Regions from separate parts of the Streptomyces sp. NPDC018833 genome, predicted to be linked through region 2. Evidence: riboswitches for the same ligand, from Rfam matches in the RefSeq annotation. Region 2 holds a riboswitch; the other holds the start of a gene.
What was found. Region 2 has a riboswitch for S-adenosylmethionine ahead of thrC (threonine synthase). Riboswitches for the same ligand answer to the same signal wherever they lie in the genome.
Positions count from the first base shown of each region.

Region 1: another riboswitch for S-adenosylmethionine. It lies ahead of ACH5AF_RS15450 (aminotransferase class V-fold PLP-dependent enzyme); the one in region 2 lies ahead of thrC (threonine synthase).

Region 1 covers NZ_JBIRZM010000006.1:283,945-291,401, reverse strand. Annotated here, with positions in the region: gene ACH5AF_RS15470 (c-type cytochrome) at 1-356, shown strand, start outside; gene ACH5AF_RS15465 (Rieske 2Fe-2S domain-containing protein) at 353-1,429, shown strand; gene ACH5AF_RS15460 (cytochrome bc complex cytochrome b subunit) at 1,426-3,051, shown strand; gene trpD (anthranilate phosphoribosyltransferase) at 3,176-4,240, shown strand; SAM riboswitch class IV at 4,318-4,435, shown strand; gene ACH5AF_RS15450 (aminotransferase class V-fold PLP-dependent enzyme) at 4,646-6,076, shown strand; gene ACH5AF_RS15445 (Lrp/AsnC family transcriptional regulator) at 6,161-6,442, opposite strand; gene ACH5AF_RS15440 (rhomboid family intramembrane serine protease) at 6,439-7,173, opposite strand; gene ACH5AF_RS15435 (hypothetical protein) at 7,319-7,457, shown strand, end outside.
Region 2 covers NZ_JBIRZM010000003.1:94,379-101,835, forward strand. Annotated here, with positions in the region: gene ACH5AF_RS07660 (trehalose-6-phosphate synthase) at 1-907, opposite strand, end outside; gene ACH5AF_RS07665 (hypothetical protein) at 965-1,165, opposite strand; gene ACH5AF_RS07670 (glucosyl-3-phosphoglycerate synthase) at 1,204-2,148, opposite strand; SAM riboswitch class I at 2,321-2,448, shown strand; gene thrC (threonine synthase) at 2,466-3,758, shown strand; gene ACH5AF_RS07680 (MoaD/ThiS family protein) at 3,809-4,084, shown strand; gene ACH5AF_RS07685 (cold-shock protein) at 4,493-4,696, shown strand; gene groL (chaperonin GroEL) at 5,052-6,674, shown strand; gene ACH5AF_RS07695 (hypothetical protein) at 6,815-7,457, opposite strand, start outside.

The DNA.
Region 1 (7,457 bases), on a different contig from region 2:
GCACCAACTGCGCCCAGTGTCACAACTTCACCGGTGAGGGCGGCGCCCTGACCGACGGCAAGTACGCCCCGAGCCTCGAAGGCGTCAGCGCGAAGCATCTCTACGAGGCCATGCAGACCGGTCCGCAGAACATGCCGTCCTTCCCCGACTCCACGATGCCCCAGCAGCAGAAGCGGGACATCATCGCGTACGTCAACGCCGTGAACGGTGAAGACACCCCGACTCCGGGCGGTTTCGCCCTCGGTGGCCTCGGCCCCGTGAGCGAGGGTCTCTTCGGCTGGATCTTCGGCCTGGGTTCGCTGATCGCTGTTGCCGTCTGGGTTGCGGCCCACACCGCTAAGGCCAAGAAGTCATGAGTAGCCAAGAGAATTCAGAAGAGAACCTGCCCGTAGAGCAGGGCGCCACGCACGGCGCGGCTCACGGTGGCGGCACCGCTGTCGCACATCGTGACGAGGACCCGCTCGCCGATCCCGGACTGCCGGCCCACAAGCCGCGTGTCCAGGACATCGACGAGCGTGCGGCCAAGCGCTCCGAGCGCACCGTCGCCCTCCTGTTCACGCTGTCGATGCTCGCCACGATCGGCTTCATCGCCTCGTTCGTGATCTTCGACGTCGAGAAGATCGTCTACATCTGGCCGCTCGGTCACATCAGCGCGCTCAACTTCTCGCTGGGTGTGACCCTCGGTCTCGCGCTCTTCTGCATCGGCGCCGGCGCCGTCCACTGGGCGCGCACCCTGATGTCCGACGTCGAGGTCGCCGACGACCGGCACGCGATCGAGGCCGCGCCCGAGGTCAAGGCCAAGGTCATGGCCGACTTCGCGGACGGTGCGCGCGAGTCCGCCATCGGCCGTCGCAAGCTGATCCGTAACACCATGTTCGGTGCGCTTGCCATGGTGCCGCTCTCCGGTGTCGTGCTGCTGCGCGAGCTCGGCCCGCTGCCCGAGGACAAGCTCCGCCACACGCTGTGGGCCAAGGGCAAGACGCTCATCAACATGAACACGAACGAGCCGCTGCGTCCCGAGGACGTCGCGGTCGGGTCGCTGACCTTCGCCATGCCCGAGGGCCTGGAGGAGAGCGACCACGAGTTCAACACCGAGATCGCCAAGGCCGCCCTGATGATCGTCCGTATCCAGCCGGAGGACATCAAGGACAAGCGCCAGCTCGAGTGGTCGCACGACGGCATCGTCGCCTACTCGAAGATCTGCACCCACGTCGGCTGCCCGATCAGCCTGTACGAGCAGCAGACGCACCACGTCCTCTGCCCGTGCCACCAGTCCACCTTCGACCTCTCCGACGGCGCCCGCGTCATCTTCGGTCCGGCCGGTCACCCTCTTCCGCAGCTGCGGATCGGTGTGAACGCCGAGGGCAACCTCGAGGCGCTCGGCGACTTCGAAGAGCCTGTCGGTCCTGCCTTCTGGGAGCGCGGATGAGTACACAGACGGATACGCAGAAGAAGGCGCCCGCCGGCGAGCGGGTGGCCGACTGGGCGGACGGCCGGCTGGGGATCTACTCCCTGGCCAAGGCCAACATGCGGAAGATCTTCCCGGACCACTGGTCCTTCATGCTGGGTGAGATCGCCCTCTACAGCTTCATCATCATCATCCTCACGGGTGTGTACCTGACGCTGTTCTTCCACCCGAGCATGAACGAGATCGAGTACCACGGCTCGTACGTGCCGATGCAGGGCATCCGCATGACCGAGGCGTACGCCTCGACGCTGCACATCAGCTTCGACGTCCGTGGTGGTCTGCTCATCCGGCAGATCCACCACTGGGCCGCGCTGATCTTCCTCGCCGCGATGTTCGTGCACATGATGCGCGTGTTCTTCACCGGCGCGTTCCGCAAGCCGCGTGAGATCAACTGGCTGTTCGGCTTCCTGCTGTTCGTCCTCGGCATGTTCACCGGCTTCACCGGTTACTCGCTGCCCGACGACCTGCTCTCCGGCACCGGTGTCCGCTTCACGCAGGGCGCGATCCTGTCCACGCCGATCGTCGGCACGTACCTCTCGATGTTCCTGTTCGGTGGCGAGTTCCCCGGCCACGACATGGTGGCGCGGTTCTACTCGATCCACATCCTGCTGCTGCCGGGCATCATGCTCGGCCTCGTGGTGGCGCACCTGATCCTGGTCTTCTACCACAAGCACACGCAGTTCGCGGGCCCCGGCCGCACGAACAAGAACGTCGTCGGCATGCCGCTGCTGCCGGTGTACATGGCCAAGGCCGGAGGCTTCTTCTTCCTGGTCTTCGGTGTCATCGCGATCATCGCCGGCCTGTTCACGATCAACCCGGTGTGGGCGCTCGGCCCGTACCGCCCGGACCAGGTGTCCACCGGCGCCCAGCCCGACTGGTACATGGGCTTCGCCGAGGGTCTGATCCGTGTGATGCCGGGCTGGGAGATCAACCTGTGGGGTCACACGCTCGTCCTGGGCGTGTTCATCCCGCTGGTGCTCTTCGGTCTGGTCCTCGGGGCGATCGCCGTCTACCCGTTCATCGAGTCCTGGATCACCGGCGACAAGCGCGAGCACCACATCCTGGACCGCCCGCGCAACGCGCCGACCCGTACCGCCCTGGGCGTCGCCTGGGTCACCGGCTACGTGATCATGCTGCTCGGTGGCGGAAACGACATCTTCGCGACGCACTTCAACCTGTCGATCAACGCGATCACCTGGTTCGTACGGATCACGTACTTCGTCGGACCGGTTCTCGCTTTCGTCATCACCAAGCGGATCTGCCTGGGTCTGCAGCGGCGCGACAAGGAGAAGGTGCTGCACGGGCGTGAGTCCGGCATCATCAAGCGCCTGCCGCACGGCGAGTTCGTCGAGATCCACGAGCCGCTGTCGCAGGCCGACCGGTACAAGCTGACCGCGCACGAGCAGTACCAGCCCGCGGAGCTCGGCCCGACGGTCGACGAGCACGGTGTGCGCCGCAAGATCGGCCGGATGCAGAAGCTGCGCGTCAGGCTCAGCAAGGGCTACTTCGGCGGCGACAACCAGGTCGCCAAGCCCACCACCGACGAGTACAAGGAGATCACCAGCGGCCACGGCCACCACTGATCTCCTGACCGGTACGTCGCCACAGCGGGGCCCCGTCCACTCGATGGACGGGGCCCCTCGCTGTGCCCTGGGGCTGGATAGGGTGGGACCCATCCCTAATCGGCTGTGGACCCAGGAGCGGACCATGAACGTTGTGACCCCGGCAGGCGGCGACAGCGTGGCGGCCCTCTCCTGGCCGAGTGTGCTGAACGCCCTCCTGGACAACCGGGACCAGAGCGCGGAGGCCACCGCGTGGGCGATGGACCGCATCCTCAGCGGCGAGGCGACCGACGCGCAGATCGCCGGCTTCGCGGTGGCCCTGCGCGCCAAGGGCGAGACGGTCGAGGAGATCTCCGGTCTCGTCCGGACGATGTACGAGCACGCCAACCTGATCGAGGTGCCTGGCCCGAGCGTCGACATCGTCGGCACCGGCGGCGACGGTGCGAAGACGGTCAACATCTCCACCATGTCCGCGATCGTCGTCGCCGGCACGGGCGCGAAGGTGGTCAAGCACGGCAACCGGGCAGCGTCCTCGCAGAGCGGTGCCTCGGACGTTCTGGAAAAGCTCGGCGTCAACCTGGATCTGTCCCCGCAGCGGGTGGCCGAGGTCGCCGAGGAGGCGGGCATCACCTTCTGCTTCGCGGTGAAGTTCCACCCGGCGCTGCGGCACGTGGCGGCCGCGCGCAAGGAGCTGGGGATCCGGACGACGTTCAACTTCCTCGGCCCGCTGACCAACCCGGCGCGGGTCAAGGCACAGGCCACGGGCGTCGCCGACGCCCGCATGGCGCCGATCCTCGCCGGTGTGCTGGCCGAACGCGGCTCATCCGCGCTGGTCTTCCGCGGCGACGACGGCCTGGACGAGCTGACGACGACCGCGACGTCACGTGTGTGGGTGGTGCGGGACGGCGAGGTGCGCGAGGAGTCGTTCGACCCGCGCGACGTCGGTATCGACCTGGTACCCGTTGAGGCCCTGCGCGGCGCGGACGCCTCGTACAACGCGGACGTGGCGCGCCGCCTGCTCGGCGGCGAGACCGGCCCGGTGCGGGACGCCGTCCTGCTCAACTCGGCGGCCGCGCTGGTCGCGTTGGAGCCGACGGACGGCACGCTGAACGAACAGCTGGTGGCCGGGATGGCGCGGGCGGCGCAGTCGATCGACTCGGGCGCGGCCCGGGCGGCGCTGGAGCGCTGGGTGAGGGCGAGCAATTCCTGACGTCCGGCAAGGGGCGCGGTCCGGATGGTGGACCGCGCCCTTGCGTCATGCGAGACATATGGCAGGATGCTCCGCAAGGTCATGAGTGACAGCGATTACGGCCCCGGCCCGCTGTCCGGCAACCCTCCGTCCGTGGCGGGGTGCCCCGGGTGAAGACCAGGCCGCAGGCAGCGAGGTCTGTGGCAAGCGCGGACCCCTTTGAAGCTCTGGGGTCCTGGTCCTCAAGGAGCTGTCTCGTGAGCAAGCGAATGCGATAGGGCGTTTCCGCCCCTTCTTCACCCTCCGCGCGGGGATGTCCGCGTGTCGAGGTCTTTCCCCGTGGGCCGTCGTGCGGCGTCGTACGCCGTCGTGCCGTCACGGGTCCTGTCGAAGCCGATTCGCCTTTTCCTGCCGGGAGATACCGCCATGTCCGCACGCCCTGCCGCCTCCGCCACCCCCGCCTCCGCCGTCGTGTCCGCCTCCGACTCGGACCCCTGCTGCGACGCGCCGCTGCCGGTCCTCGGCCGTGACGTCACCGTCCCGCTCGTGACCGGCGGCGAGGTCACGTACGCCGCCCTCGACTACGCGGCGAGCGCGCCCGCGCTGCAGCGCGTGTGGGACGACGTCGCCGCGTACGCGCCCTACTACGGCAGCGTGCACCGGGGCGCCGGGTACCTGTCCCAGCTGTCCACCGACCTGTTCGAGAACAGCCGGGCGACCGTGCACGAATTCCTCGACTGCCGGGACGGCGACCAGGTCGTCTTCACCCGCTCCACGACCGACTCGCTGAACCTGCTGGCAGCCGTCCTGCCCGCGGACTGCGAGGTGTTCGTCTTCGAGACCGAGCACCACGCCTCCCTGCTGCCCTGGAGCGACGCCCGGGTCACCTACCTCAACGCGCCGCGCACACCCGAAGAGGCCGTACGGACGCTGGAGCAGGCGCTCGCCCACCGTGACCCTTCCCCTGGCTCTTCGAGCTGGGGAGACCCCATCGGGCCGGCGCTGGTGTGCGTGACCGGTGCGTCCAATGTGACCGGTGAGGTGTGGCCCGTGCGCGAACTGGCGGCCGCGGCCCATGCGCACGGTGCCCGGATCGTGCTGGACGCGGCCCAGCTCGCGCCCCATCACCCGGTATCCGTACGGGAGTTGGACGTCGACTGGGTCGCCTTCTCGGGGCACAAGCTGTACGCGCCCTTCGGTTCCGGCGTGCTCGCCGGCCGGGCGGACTGGCTCCAGGACGCGGAGCCGTACCTGGCGGGCGGCGGCGCGTCGCGCAAGGTGACCCGGCGTGCGGACGGGGGAGTGGACGTCGAGTGGCACACGACGGCCGCCCGCCACGAGGCCGGTTCGCCGAACGTGATCGGCGTCTACTCGATCGCCTCCGCGTGCAAGGCGCTCGGCGAGGCGGGGTTCGACGCGCTGGTCGCCCGTGAGCAGCACCTGATCGCGAAGGTGCGCGAAGGCCTGGCGGAGGTGCCGGAGGTCCGCGTGCTGTCGCTGTTCGGCGACGACTCCCCGCGCGTCGGCGTCATCTCGTTCGTCGTCGAGGGCTGGAACAGCTCGCACTTCGCGGCGGCGCTGTCGGCGGAGTACGGCATCGGCGTCCGGGACGGCCTGTTCTGTGCGCACCCGCTGGTGCGCACGCTGCTCGGCAGCGACCCGCAGGACGTCGGCGAGTGCGGTGCGCCGGAGGCGGAGCCGGGCGAGAAGTCGCTGAACGCGATCCGCGTCAGCTTCGGCGCGGGCACGCCGGACGAGCACGTGGAGCGCTTCGTGGCGGCGGTGCGGGAACTGGTGCGCGAGGGCGCGAAGTGGACGTACCACACGGAGGACGGCCGCTGCGTCCCGGCGGTCTGAGACGGGGCGCCGCCCCGCCGGCGTCGCCCCGGGCCGGGTTCTGCGCTCGGCCGGGGGGCGCCCGTTGTCACGCGGCGCGGAGGGCTACGACTCCAGGCCGATCGCGAACGCGGCCTCCAGATCGTGCTGCGAGTACGTACGGAACGCCACGTGCGTGTCCGTCGCCTCGACACCCTGGATCTTGCTGATGCGCCCGGGGATCACATCCGCCAGGTCGTCGTGCCTGGCCACGCGCACCATGGCGATCAGGTCGTAGGTGCCGGTCACGGAGAAGACCTCGCTGACGCTGTCCAGTGCCGCGATCGACTCGGCGATCTCGGGGATGCGGTCCACGCTGGTCTTGATGAGCACGATCGCGGTGATCACGGCTTGCTTTCTCCCTCGGTGGCCGCTGCAGATGACTTCACTCTAGTCCCACGCCCGAACCGGGCCCACGCGTAGAGGAACCCGGCGGAGAACCCCGCCAGGTGCGCCAGGTACGCCACCCCCGGACCGCTGCCCGCGTTCCGGGCCGCCAGCCACTGCAGGACGAACCAGAAGATCAGCACCACCCAGGCGGGGAACCGCAGCGGCAGGAAGAAGAGGAACGGGAACAGGCTCGTCACCCGCGCCTTCGGGAACAGGTACAGGAACGCGCCGAGCACCGCGGAGATCGCCCCCGAGGCGCCCACCAGCGTCTGCCGGGACTCCGGGTTGGCCAACGCGTACGCCAGGAGTGCCACGTAGCCGGCGCCCAGGTAGAACAGGGCGAACTCCGCGCGCCCCAGGCGTTCCTCGGCCATCGCGCCGAAAACGTAGAGGAACAGCATGTTCCCCAGCAGGTGCAGCCAACTGCCGTGGATGAACAGGGCGGTGAGAGGGGTCAGCAGCGCGCGGGGCGAGCCGGTCAGCAGCTGCGCCGGGATCACGCCCCAGCGTTCGAAGTAGTCGGACTGCGCCGCGAGGAGAGCGTCGCCGAGGCCGTGCGCCGGGTTGAGGCCCGAGACCGGGCTGATGACGAAGATCGCGAAGCAGAGTGCGATCAGCCCGTAGGTGACGGGCGGCCCCGCCGCCACCCCGCGTACCGCGCCCTTCGCCGTGCCCCACCGACTGATCATGGACAGAGCATGGCGTAGCGGGACCGAAGGGTACAGAGTGCCTCGCCGTGACCGCGGGTACCTGCGAGGCCGTAGGGTTGCGGTACATCCGCAGTTCGACGGCGCACCGCGGCAAAGGACCCGCACGACGGAAGAGGACGGCACGATGACGACGGTTCCCTGGCCTACCGCTGAGACCAGGTGGCGCTGCACACTCTGCGGCAACCTCACCCGCTTCGACGTCACCCGCTCGTCCAAGGTCGTCGAGTACGTCCATTTGGACCTCGCCGGGGAGCCGACGGTCG
Region 2 (7,457 bases):
GCACGATGTTCTTCGACAGCTCCGTGCGGTCCACTCGGATGATCGTCTTCCTGTCGCCGATCTGCTCCCGCAGCGCCGCCATCCGGTCGTCGACGTCCGGCTGCCGCGACCGCTCACGCAGGAAGTCGCCGTCCGCGCCCAGCCCGTGGACGCCGAGCCGGGTCCGTCGGCGGCGCCGGCCGGGCAGCGTGTACTCGAACGCCGGTTCCTGGTCCTTGGGCCAGGAGCCGCGCCCGTCGTACGCGGCGAGCACCACCCCGCAGCACCGCTGGAACGCCCCCAGCCAGCGCTGGCTCAGGAACCCGAGCCGGTCCGCGCCCAGCATGCCGAGCAGCAGCTCCTCGGCGATGTCGTCGGGCAGCATCCCGAAGTACTCCGAGGGCGCCCACGGCGTGTGCGAGAAGTGCCCGATGCGCAGGTCGGGGCGCAGCTCCCGCAGCATCCCCGGCACCAGCGCCAGGTGGTAGTCCTGCACCAGCACCGCCGCGTCCTCCGCGGCCTCGTCGGCGAGCGCCTCGGCGAACGCCCGGTTGTACATCCGGTACGCGGCCCACTGGCGCCGGAACTCCGTACCGAAGACCGGTTCCAGCGGCGTCTGGTACAGCATGTGGTGCACGAACCACAGCACCGAGTTCGCGATGCCGTTGTACGCGTCGGCGTGGACGGCCGCGGGGATGTCGAGCATCCGGACGCCCGGCTCGCTCACCCCGCGCCGGACGGCCTCGCGGTCGCCGTTGTCGAGGGCGGCGCACACCCACAGCGACTGGGCGTCGGAGCCGATCGCGGAGAGGCCGGAGACGAGGCCGCCCCCACCGCGGCGGGCGGCGAGCCCGCCGTGCCCGCCCGGTGAGTAGGAGACCGGGCCGCGGTTGGAGGCGACGAGGATCTGGGCAGCGTCGGTGACCATGTGGCGAACCTAGCCCGTCCCGCATCCCCTCAAACGTGCGTGCGGCTGCGCCGCAGGTCAGTGGTCGCGTTTCCGGCCACGGGCCGCCGCGGCGGCGACCACGCCCGCCGCGGTGATGCTGAGCGCGACGCCGCCGAGCAGCCACAGCTGCTCGGCGGTGGAGCCGGTGCGGGCCGGCTCACCGGTGTGCCGGGGCGCCTCGGCGGTCAGGGCCAGCGTCGTGCCCTGGATCGTGTGCATGACGTCCATGAGATCCATACATATGAAAGTTAGACAAAATGAACAGTGGTTCCGGTTTATGCCGCGCGACGCGCCGCGTACTCACCGATCTCGCGCATCGGCGGCCGCTCCTCGGTGTCCACCGCGTGGACGACGGGCACGAATCCGTTCTCGAACCGCTCGAACTGAGTGAGCACCGGCCGCACCAAGTGGCCGCGGGCCAGCCGCATTTGTGCCGTGCGGTAGATCGCCGCCGCCATGCGGCCCAGTGCCTGCCCGTCCTGGTGGCGGTGCTTGCGCGTGCCCACGTCGACCTGCGCCAACGCATCGAGCCCCGCCCGGCCGAGGGCGTCCACCAGCAGGCCCAGTTCCACCCCGTAACCGACCGGGAACGGCAGTTGCTCCAGCAGGGAGCGCCGGGCCGCGTACTCCCCGCCCAGCGGCTGCACGAAACCGGCCAGTTGCGGCCAGTGCAGATTCAGCAGCGGTCGCGCCACCAGCTCGGTCACCCGGCCACCCTGACCAGGGGCGTCGCCGAGCGGGCGGTCGTACATCGCCTTGACGAACTGCACCTCGGGATCGGTCAGCAGCGGCCCAACGATCCCGGAGACGAAGTCGGCCGAGAAGTCGCGCAGATCGGAGTCGATGAAGCACACGATGTCACCGCTGGTCACCATCAGTGACCGCCACAGCACCTCGCCCTTGCCCGCCACTGCCGGTATCCGCGGCAGGACGGCGTCCCGGTGCACCACCCGCGCGCCCGCCGCCTCGGCCACCTCGGCCGTACGGTCGCTCGACGCCGAGTCGATCACCACCAGCTCGTCGACCAGGGGGATCCGCTCCATCAGCTCGTGCCGGATCACCGTCACGATGTCGCCGACCGTCTGCTCCTCGTTCAGTGCGGGGAGCACCACACTCACCGACGATCCGCGCCGGGCCTTGGCGGCGAGGATCTGGTTCGGTGTGCGGTCGGCGGCGGACCAGGTGCGTATGCCCAGCCAGCGCTCCACCTCATCGAGCACAGCACGTCTCCTTGCAGGGGTTCGGATCGGGGGGATCGGACCGGCCGGAGGCCGTGCGTGTGATCCATCTCGCGGTTCGGACGACTATCTCAACTGTCCGGGCCTTCGGTTACAGTCTTGAACAACGCAGGTGACCACCGCATCTCGGGGTCGCCTGCTGACAATCGAATACCGCTCATCCAGAGGGGCAGAGGGAACGGCCCGTTGAAGCCCCGGCAACCCTCCCGCCGACCGCGAGGTCACGGTGGGGAAGGTGCCAATTCCGTCTTGTGGCGAAATGCGTCACGAGGAAGATGAGGAGAAAGGGCCTCGCCATAATGGCTGCGCAGACCATCGCCAGCACCACCGCTTCCACCTCTGTGGACCTCGGACCCGCCGCCGCACTGTCGTGCCGTGAGTGCGGGGAGCGTTTCGAGCTCGGCCCCATCTTCGCCTGCGCCTCGTGTTTCGGGCCGCTCGAAGTCGCGTACGACCTGCCGAGCGGCGACCCGGAGGCCCTGCGGAAGCAGATCGAGGCCGGCCCGAACAACATCTGGCGCTACGCCCCGCTCCTGCCCGTCCCCGCCGACGTGGCCGGCAAGCCGAACATCAACCCCGGCTTCACCCAGCTCGTCAAGGCCGACAACCTCGCCCGTGAAATCGGTGTCACCGGCGGGCTGTTCATCAAGGACGACTCCGGCAACCCGACGCACTCCTTCAAGGACCGTGTCGTCGCGATCGCCGTCGAGGCGGCCCGCGCCTTCGGCTTCACCACCCTGTCCTGCTCCTCCACCGGCAACCTCGCCGGCGCGGTCGGCGCCGCCGCCGCGCGGGCCGGCTTCCGCTCCTGCGTCTTCATCCCGCACGACCTGGAGCAGGGCAAGGTCGTCATGGCCGCGGTCTACGGCGGCGAGCTGGTCGGCATCGAGGGCAACTACGACGACGTCAACCGCTTCTGCTCCGAGCTCATCGGCGACCCTCTCGGCGAGGGCTGGGGCTTCGTGAACGTCAACCTCCGCCCGTACTACGGCGAGGGCTCCAAGACGCTCGCGTACGAGATCTGCGAACAGCTCGGCTGGCAGCTGCCCGACCAGATCGTCATTCCGATCGCCTCCGGCTCCCAGCTCACCAAGATCGACAAGGGCCTTCAGGAGCTGATCAGGCTCGGCCTCGTCGAGGACAAGCCGTACAAGATCTTCGGCGCCCAGGCCGAGGGCTGCTCCCCGGTGTCCACCGCCTTCAAGGCCGGTCACGACGTCGTGCGCCCCCAGAAGCCGAACACCATCGCCAAGTCGCTCGCCATCGGCAACCCGGCCGACGGCCCCTACGTGCTGGACATCGCCCGCCGCACGGGCGGCGCGGTGGAGGACGTGAACGACGAGCAGATCGTCGACGCGATCAAGCTGCTGGCCCGCACCGAGGGCATCTTCGCCGAGACGGCGGGCGGCGTGACCGTGGGCGTGACGAAGAAGCTGATCGAGCAGGGCGTGCTCGACCCGGCGCTCACCACCGTCGTACTGAACACCGGCGACGGCCTCAAGACGCTGGACGCGGTCGCCCCGACCACCGGCCCGACCGCGACGATCCGCCCGAGCCTGGACGCGTTCCGCGACGCCGGCCTGGCAGGCTGAGACCGCCGGGTCCCCGCCGACCACCTCAGACCGAAGAAAGGCTGCACCCCATGAGCGTCAACGTCCGCATCCCCACCATTCTCCGTACGTACACGGGCGGCCAGGCCGAGGTCCCCGCCGAGGGCGCGACCCTGGCCGAGGTCATCGCGGACCTGGAGAAGAACCACACGGGCATCGCGGCCCGCGTCCTGGACGACCAGGGCAAGCTGCGCCGCTTCGTCAACGTGTACGTGAACGACGACGACGTCCGCTTCGAGCAGGGCCTGCAGACGGCGACGCCGGACGGTGCGGGCGTCTCGATCATCCCCGCCGTCGCCGGCGGCTGATTCCGCTCCGCGTTACCCAGCGTTACGGAAATTGCCCCCTCCGCCAGAGAAGCGGAGGGGGCAATTCTGCATGGTTGAGCGCGGTAGAGTCTGGGAAGCCCCCTCCGCCGGCCGCCCGGTAATGCGTTTCCGCTCCATAAGAATGCGGCCAAAGTAAGCGAGCAAATTGCGCCGAAAGTGCCGCTTTGTCGGGCCCGACTTGCCCCGGAATTCAATCAATTCACATGAATCGGTCGATCGGTCCTGCCCAGATTTCTCGTCCGATTGACCTGTTGCAGAGGGCAGTTGGGCAGATACATTCAGCCGCGGTCGACGCGTTCCGGCGCACACCCCTCCTGCTGGGGTGAGGTCTGACCCGGGTCCGCGAAGTGCGGTCCTGTGCAAGGGCCAGTAATAGGGGAGTTAGGCATGGCTCAGGGCACCGTCAAGTGGTTCAACGCGGAGAAGGGGTACGGCTTCATCGCGGTCGACGGTGGTGCGGATGTTTTCGTCCACTACAGCGCGATCCAGATGGACGGATACCGCACCCTTGAAGAGGGTCAGCGAGTCGAGTTCGAGATCTCGCAGGGCCAGAAGGGTCCGCAGGCGGACATGGTCAAGCTCGCCGTCTGATCCAACTGATCCAGGCGCGATCGGCCACCGACGCACTCACACACGAGGGGTCCGCATCCCGACAGACCGGGATGCGGGCCCCTCGTGCTTCGCCACGAGGTCCGCGGGCCCTCGCCGTGAGGGCCCCGTGAGGGCCGTCCGCCGTGCGCCGTGAGCGTGAGGCGCTTGCACTCTCCGGGGGCGAGTGCTAATCATTGGCGTTAGCACTCTCCCAGTGAGAGTGACAGAACTTGGATCGGGTCGGTGAGGTCCGCAGGCCGGGTGGGGCAAGGAACCACACGGCGCGCAGGCCGTCCGTCGCGGGCGCCGGATGCGATCCGAAGCAATCCACCCCAGTCCGGGAGGACCACTTCACATGGCCAAGATCATCGCGTTCGACGAGGAGGCACGGCGCGGTCTCGAGCGCGGGATGAACCAGCTCGCCGACGCCGTCAAGGTCACCCTTGGCCCCAAGGGTCGCAACGTCGTCCTCGAGAAGAAGTGGGGCGCCCCCACGATCACCAACGATGGTGTGTCCATCGCCAAGGAGATCGAGCTCGAGGACCCGTACGAGAAGATCGGCGCCGAGCTGGTCAAGGAAGTCGCCAAGAAGACGGACGACGTCGCCGGTGACGGTACGACCACCGCGACCGTTCTCGCCCAGGCGCTCGTCCGCGAGGGTCTGCGCAACGTGGCCGCCGGCGCCAACCCGATGGCCCTCAAGCGCGGCATCGAGAAGGCCGTCGAGGCCGTCTCCGGCGCCCTGCTCGAGCAGGCCAAGGACGTGGAGACCAAGGAGCAGATCGCTTCGACCGCCTCCATCTCCGCCGCCGACACCCAGATCGGCGAGCTCATCGCCGAGGCCATGGACAAGGTCGGCAAGGAAGGCGTCATCACGGTCGAGGAGTCCCAGACCTTCGGTCTGGAGCTCGAGCTCACCGAGGGCATGCGCTTCGACAAGGGCTACATCTCGGCGTACTTCGCCACCGACATGGAGCGTATGGAGGCGTCCCTGGACGACCCGTACATCCTGATCGTCAACTCCAAGGTCGGCAACGTGAAGGACCTCCTTCCGCTGCTGGAGAAGGTCATGCAGTCCGGCAAGCCGCTGCTGATCATCGCCGAGGACGTCGAGGGCGAGGCCCTGTCCACGCTCGTCGTGAACAAGATCCGCGGCACCTTCAAGTCCGTCGCCGTCAAGGCCCCGGGCTTCGGCGACCGCCGCAAGGCCATGCTCAACGACATCGCCATCCTCACGGGCGGCACGGTCATCTCCGAGGAGGTCGGCCTCAAGCTCGAGAACGCCGGCCTGGACCTGCTGGGCCGCGCCCGCAAGGTCGTCATCACCAAGGACGAGACCACGATCGTCGACGGTGCCGGTGAAAGCGACCAGGTCGCCGGCCGCGTCAACCAGATCCGTGCCGAGATCGAGAACAGCGACTCGGACTACGACCGCGAGAAGCTCCAGGAGCGCCTCGCGAAGCTGGCCGGCGGCGTGGCCGTCATCAAGGCCGGTGCCGCGACCGAGGTCGAGCTCAAGGAGCGCAAGCACCGCATCGAGGACGCCGTTCGCAACGCGAAGGCGGCCGTCGAGGAGGGCATCGTCGCCGGTGGTGGCGTGGCGCTGCTCCAGGCCGCCTCGGTCTTCGAGAAGCTGGAGCTCCAGGGTGACGAGGCGACCGGCGCCAATGCCGTGAAGCTCGCGCTGGAGGCCCCGCTGAAGCAGATCGCCGTCAACGGTGGTCTCGAGGGTGGCGTCGTCGTCGAGAAGGTGCGCAACCTGGCCGTCGGCCACGGTCTGAACGCCGCGACCGGCGAGTACGTCGACATGATCGCCGAGGGCATCATCGACCCCGCGAAGGTGACCCGTTCTGCCCTGCAGAACGCGGCCTCCATCGCGGCGCTGTTCCTCACCACCGAGGCCGTCATCGCCGACAAGCCGGAGAAGGCCGCCGCGCCTGCCGGTGGCGGCATGCCGGGCGGTGACATGGACTTCTGATCCGTCACCGGATCGGACCCGTCCGTCAAGGCCGAGGGCGGCACCCCACTCCCAGGGGTGCCGCCCTCGGGCGTTCCCCGGCGTCGTCCCGGGGCAGTCGGAGAGTCAGACCCCGAGCGGTGCCGTCCACATCCTCACAGTCAGTCGGTGGCAGCCGGGCTGGGCGTGTTCCCGTGGTCCGGCATGGCGTCGGGTATGACGGGTGGGCAGGCCGAGCGAGCGTAGAGAGTGACCTGCCCGCCTTTGAGCTCGACCCGTCGGCATTCGGCGAAGTCACGGTCCAGGACCTCTCGCTTGACTGTTTCCTCGGCGTTCGAGTCGACTGGTTGGCCCTTGGGGTCGCTCAGGACGATGATCCTGTCGACGTGTGCCAGGCGCTCCCGGATGTCGCCCGGGGCGAGCTCGACACCTTGCAGGGTCCCTGACGTGGCGGGCTCGTCCTTGAGGGCGACGTCGGTCAGGCCCGTGAACTGGTGGGGGTAGGAGAGCATCCACTCCCGGCGCCTGGCGGGAGCGAAGAGAACGGCGTCCCCGACGTCGGACAGCCTCTCGACCTCTGTGGAGATGGCGGTGACGTCATCCTTCCTGCTGTCGGGCGTCCTCATCTGGAGAGTGACCGGCAGCATTGCTGTGACGAGTGCGGCGACCACGCCGACAGCGGCAGAGACGCGGATCTTCCGATTCTGGAGAAGGGCCGTCTTTCCGGCGTCGTCTGTCAGGCAGGTGACGGTGGTACCGACGAGGAGGGCCCATCCGATGTTGGTGTAAAGGACGTACCGGTCC